Regions from separate parts of the Flavobacterium sp. AK-345 genome, predicted to be linked through region 2. Evidence: riboswitches for the same ligand, from Rfam matches in the RefSeq annotation. Region 2 holds a riboswitch; the other holds the start of a gene.
The links. A riboswitch is a leader RNA that binds a small molecule or an ion and turns the genes downstream of it on or off. The one in region 2 is predicted to bind cobalamin.

Region 1 (3,213 bases), on a different contig from region 2:
TCATAGTCAATTCCAACATTCCCAATGTTATAATCTTTAACCTTAGTTGCAGGATTATTAAAAGGTGTTGTATAGGCATCTCCGTTATATAAATACTGAAAATAAGAAGAGAATTTTTTCCAATTGTAAGAGACAGATCCTGTCAGTTTATGGTAAGGAACATATATCAATTGCTTGTAAATTAATTCACCTGCAATCAATTGTTCGCTTTCTGAAACTGTATAGGCGTACGTTCCATTAATTGTAAAATTATTGTTTGCTATTTTTGGTTTCCATTCTAAAATTACTTCAGCACCATAAGCCCTTACTTTATCAGTGTTTTCCGGAGACCACACATCTCCGCCGCCTTGTGAGGGAACCCAACGCAATAAATTTTTAATAGAATTGTAATAAGCCGTTACTGATACTGAAAAATCTTTGGTAAAAAATTCATTGCCAATTTCAGCCTGATAAGAAGTTTCGGGTTTTAAATCAGGATTACCGCTTCCTTCCCAAAACAAATCATTATAAGTAGGCATTCTGAAGTTTTTTGAAGCATTTATTTTTACACGGTAAAAGTCAGTAAACTGATAACGTGTTCCAAACGAAAAAAGAAATGGATTTCCGTAATTGTCTGTTACTTCCTGACGAATACTCGCATTATAATCCCATTTGTCACTTAGTGAATGACTTAATAATATACTCGCAGAGCCTATTTCTCTTTTTACATTGTCAATACTCGATCCATATCCTTTATTGCGATTATAATCTACAATCGAGTTTAGTTTAATTTTATCATTTACATCAAACGCCAAATCATATTTTATAAGAGAAGTTTCAACTTTTCCGTAAGTGAATAATTCTGAAGTAATACTAGGATAGTATTTATAGGATTCTCCAATATGAGCAATTTTCAATTTTGATGTAAAACGATTAAAAAGACTTTCCCATTCTAATAAATTTCGGGTATTAAAATCATCATATTTGGTTTTGGAACCATTAGGAGAAGTCAAAGAAAAATGACGTTCAGAATCGTAAAACTGGCTATAAGCCTTTAATGTGTTTTTAGAATCAATTTTATAACCAAAAGTGGTATTCATACTAGTATTATAGTATTCACCATTTGTGTTTCTCTGATTTGTATTGCCCGGATATTTAAAATCATTATCAGAACTGTTTCTGGAAATACTTATCTGAAGACTATATTTATCTGATGCAACGATAGTACGATAATTGGCGCTCAAAGTATTATAACTTCCTAAGCTAAAAAATACCTGATTTGAGAATTCCTTTTTAAATCGTAAATCATTATTTAGGTGAATACTTCCACCAATGGCACTGCTTCCGTATAGAACACTTCCGCCTCCGGCTTTTACAGTTATAGAATTGAAATCTCTTGTTCCGATAGTATTAAAATCTGCCTGACCTAAAAACTGAGAATTTATATTTATACCGTTCCAGATAACAGCAGTTTGCGCTCCTGTTGTTCCTCTAAAAGAGGGAGCCGAAGTCATTCCCAAACCGTTTTCTTTAAAATAAATAACCGTATTATAGTTTAAAAGTGAAGTTAAAGAAGGCTGATTTTTATTGATAACAGAATCATTTAAAACCTGAACCGATTGTGAGCTGGAGTATTTTTTTAGATTGACATCAGAAACAATAACTTCCTTAAGTTTTGTAATAGAGTCATTTTGCGCCGAAATAAATTGGCACAACAATAGAAAACAAAATGCAAAACGTTTTTTTAAAGTCATAATTTCTACACTCTTTTTCCCGAGAGCTCGATATTTGTTATAAAGGCAGGTCTCCTGGCTTGCGTCTTATTGTTTACCTTCCCACCCGCCGGGGCGAGCAGTGGTTTGTAGATAACAATAAGCATTCATTTAGAACTTAGCTTACAGTTGCGGGAACAGCTCAAGATTTATACTTGATTCCCTTTTAATGTGTTTAATTAAACACAACCTTAATTTGGCGCAAAGATAAAGGTAAAATCATCGAATTTTCAAATTTGTTTCATTTTTTATATCAAATTCTAAACAAAACGACCTTTAAAGTACTATTTTTATTACTTGTCCAAAATCAACTTTATTAGTAAAAGCATCTTTTAGGGGTAAAAAAGTATGATGGCATAAAATGCTTCTAATTACGCCGGCATGAGAAATAATAATTATTGGCTGTTTTATTTCTTCTGAAATTTGATCTGATAAAAAGGCTACAACTCTTTTATGTAATTCAACAAAAGATTCTCCGTTTAAAGCCGGAATATTAACAAAATCCTCCATCCACGGATTCAGTTGTTCGGGCAGAATATCATTCCAGTTTTTCATTTCCCAATCGCCAAAATTCATTTCCATCAATCGTTTGTCTTCCTGATAAGAAACAGTTTTTATTCTTTTTTGAATGTGTTTTGCTAAAATGGAGCATCTTTTTAACGGACTTGAAAATATAATGGCTTCAGCCGGTAATTGCGAAATGATGTTTTCGAAAACCAAATCAAAAGGCTCAGCAATAGCAACATCCGATTGTCCGTAACAAACTCCTTTTTTACAAATAGTTTCGGTATGGCGAACTAGATAAATTTCCATAGAAAAAGAATACTTAAATAGTAAATAACTTCACAAACCTGTTGCGTTGCACCAAGACAATCTCCCGTATATCCATCAATCCATTTTTGGAAATAGCGAGCCAAGAAATAACGAGTGAGGAAAACTGGAATTATCGCAAACAAAATTTTATACTGAAAAAAAGCAAGTGCCAACAAAGGAATTAATCCGAAGAAGAAAGCACCAAAAACTTCTTTCCAACTATGCTTATTTGCGATTGGCTTACTTTTGCTCGAAGCATCATCGCGCGAATATTCATGTGTAAAAATGATCGAAATTGCAGCTAAACGACTTAAAGAATGAGCCGAAATAAACAAAAGAAAAATAAGAAGATGAGAATTATCAGTGGTAAAAAGCAAAATACCTTCTGAAAGTAATTTGAATTTTAATAAAAAAAGCAAAACCAAACCAATTGCCCCATAAGCGCCAATAGCACTGTCTTTCATAATGATGAGGATTTTTTCTTTTGTCCATCCTCCGCCAAAACCATCACAAACATCTGCAAAACCATCTTCGTGAAAAGCTCCCGTCGTTAAAATAGAAGTGATAATTGCAAAAATAACGGCAGTTTCTGTGGATAGAAAAAAAGAAAAAAGATAGAAAGTTAAAAATGAAATGCTTCCAACAATCC
Region 2 (3,213 bases):
GAAGGATGTAAAGTACGTTCCCATAATTTTTCAAGAATAGTCCAGGGCATGGTTTTTTGGTGGTTTATGTTTGAGGTTGGTTATTTTACTTTTTAGTATTTCAAAAATACACTTTTTAAAGTGTTTGATTTAAGGTAAAAATACCTGTTTTGATTCTAAAATTTATAATGTTTTGATTTGTATTTAATTGTGTAACAAAAAGTTAAAATAGTGAAACAAAAAAAACTTACATCTAAGTAACTTTGAAAAAGCTTTATATAAACTTAAAAATTACATTATGAAAACTATATTCAAATTCAAACTATTAGTGTTTATACTTTTAATAGCACTAACTTTTTCGTGTAAAACAAATTCTGCTTCAGGAAGCTCTACGACAACAGATTCTGATGCTATAAAAGCCGGAGACAGCACATCACTAAATTCCGGAACAAGAGGCACAACCCGAAACAATGAAGGTAATGAAGATGGAGATCCGGCTCCGGGAGACAGAGAAACCCCTAAAAAATAGCATTTTTTGCTAATTGAAACAAAACATATTTAAGTTTTAGAAAAAACTCCATTTCGTATGGAGTTTTTTTTTGCTTTTTGAAAATCTCTTACTTCATTTTAATTTTTAAAAGTAATGGCTTTATATCTACATAGTTATAAGCTAATTTTTCTTTATTTTTGTTAAGGAACTTTATAAAAATTATGAAAGCATTAGTTATTGGTGCAACAGGCTCAACGGGAGAATTTCTGGTTGATGAACTTTTGGCAGATAAAAATTACGAATTGGTTACCATTTTTGTAAGAAGAGCAACAGGTAAAAAGCATCCAAAACTCGTAGAAGAAATTGTTGATTTCTCCAACATAGACAATTATAAAGATTTGATTGTAGGCGACGTTATTTTTTCTTGTTTAGGAACAACGCTCAAAGCAGCAGGCTCAAAGGAAAATCAAAAGAAAATAGATTTTAATATTCCTGCAACATTTGCAAAATTAGCCAGAGAAAATGGCGTTTCATCCTTTGTTTTGTTATCTGCTTACGGGGCTACTTCAAAGAGCAAAGTTTTTTATTCGAAGATAAAAGGAGAACTCGAAGACAGCATTGCAGAGCTCAATTTTGAACAGTATATTATTTTTAGGCCAGGATTGCTTTTAAGAGCAAATTCAGATCGTTTTGGTGAATATGCGATGGCAAAAATATTAAAAGCAGTTAACTCAATTGGCTTATTTAAAAAGTTCAAACCACTGCCAACTGATTTGCTGGCCAAGAAATTAGCAAAGGCTCCAACAGTGCTGCCTAAAGGCGCTTCAATTATCGAACTTGATAAAATATTCAGTTTTGCCAATATGTAGGACAAAATGTAAATTAATGCATTCATACTTATTTTTATAAAGATAGTTATATCTTTGCGCCAGATTTTGGTCTATTTTTCTTAGAAAAAAATAGTTAAAAGGGAATCAGGTGTAAATCCTGAACAGACCCGCTACTGTAAGTTCTGTATAAGTCTTTAAACGTTACCAATGCCATTGTCCCGATCTCGGGATGAGAAGGCTGTTTAAAGATGGAACAAGTCAGGAGACCTGCCATAATCAGATAGTTTAAGACTTTCGTGGAATAAAGTTGAACAACAATAAACGGACCTGCCATTATATGGCGGGATTCTTTCTTATTGCTTTTTTGATTATTACATCCCAAAGTTTATTTAATTAAATAAGTGATGTATAATACAAAAAAAATACTTTTATTCATTGTTCTGTTATCTCCTGTTATACTTCATTCTCAAGTATCTAATGATAGCTTACGCGTTTTAAAAGAAGTAATTTTAAAAGGAAAACCCTATCAGGAAGTAATTCCTGTACAAAGTCTTTCGGGAGTATTGCTTGAAAATCTCGCCAGCCATAATGTTGCCGATGCGCTTCGTTATTTTGCAGGAACTCAAATTAAAGATTATGGCGGTCTTGGCGGACTAAAAACCGTTGATGTACGCAACATGGGTACACATCATGTGGGTGTTTTTTACGATGGAATTCAATTAGGCAATGCCCAAAACGGAGTTACAGATCTTGGGAAATACTCTTTGGACGACATGGAATCCCTAACCATGTATAACGGGCAAAAAAGTGAAATATTTCAGTCGGCAAAAGACTTTGCGGCCGCTTCAACTATTTATTTAAGAACGAAACGACCTGTTTTTTTAGAGGCTAAAAAAACAAATGTATTAGTGCGTTTCAAAACAATGTCTATCAATTATTTTGATCCGTCTTTTAGATGGGAACAAAAGTTGAGTGACAAAGTTAGCCTGAGTGTAAGTTCTGAATACATAAAATCGAATGGGCAATATAAATTCAGGTACAAAAGAAATAATCTGGACGGAACTGTGGCTTATGACACCACTGCAACCCGACACAACAGCGATATAGAAGCACTAAGATTTGAATCCGGTCTTTACGGAAAAATAAAAAATGGTTCGTGGGATGCAAAAGTGTATTATTATGATTCTGACAGAGGTGCTCCCGGTGCCATTGTCGAAAATAAATTCTCAGACGGTTTTAGGCAATACGATAAGAATTTTTTCTCGCAAGGTACTTTTATAAAAGACTTTACCGATAAATATAAATTTCAGGCAAAGGCAAAATATGCCTACGATTATACCCATTACGTTGCCAGAGATACTACAAATGTGCTTGGCGAAACCGTAACCGAAGGAGCACAGTCAGACGATAGTTATTACCAACAGGAATATTACTTATCGGCAGTAAATATGTACAGCATTTTGCCAACCTGGGATATTTCACTTTCTACAGATTTTCAATACAACAGATTAAATGCAACCAGAAAAGGAATTAAAACCTTGTTTTCTTATCCCGAGCGTTATACAGCATTGTTTTCTCTCGCAAGTTCTTACAGAGTGGGCAGATTTAAAGCTTTAGGAAGCGTTGTTGGTACGCACGTACACGAAGAAGTACGCTACAATGCAAAAGCGCCCGATAAAACAGAGTTTACCCCGGCATTATTTCTGGGTTATACACCTTTTGCAGCTTACGATTTTAATCTGAGAGCATTTGCAAAGCGTATTTTCAGAATGCCCACTTTTAATGATTTATATTATACAATGGTTGGTTCAAGCACTTTAAGACCTGAGTATATGAATCAATATGATGTTGGGTTCACTTATAATTTGCCTGTTAAGGAAAGCTTTTTTGACAAATTTTCTATTCAGGTCGATG

Region 1: it holds a riboswitch for cobalamin, as region 2 does, so the genes downstream of both, AC4FQ3_RS13735 (TonB-dependent receptor plug domain-containing protein) here and AC4FQ3_RS01825 (TonB-dependent receptor) in region 2, are expected to answer to the same signal.

Annotation. Positions count from the first base shown of each region.
Region 1 covers NZ_JBZEER010000007.1:15,860-19,072, reverse strand. Annotated here, with positions in the region: gene AC4FQ3_RS13735 (TonB-dependent receptor plug domain-containing protein) at 1-1,733, opposite strand, end outside; cobalamin riboswitch at 1,761-1,960, opposite strand; gene cobC (alpha-ribazole phosphatase family protein) at 2,028-2,564, opposite strand; gene AC4FQ3_RS13725 (adenosylcobinamide-GDP ribazoletransferase) at 2,549-3,213, opposite strand, start outside.
Region 2 covers NZ_JBZEER010000001.1:392,278-395,490, forward strand. Annotated here, with positions in the region: gene AC4FQ3_RS01810 (phytanoyl-CoA dioxygenase family protein) at 1-50, opposite strand, end outside; gene AC4FQ3_RS01815 (hypothetical protein) at 278-508, shown strand; gene AC4FQ3_RS01820 (NAD(P)H-binding protein) at 691-1,338, shown strand; cobalamin riboswitch at 1,389-1,588, shown strand; gene AC4FQ3_RS01825 (TonB-dependent receptor) at 1,704-3,213, shown strand, end outside.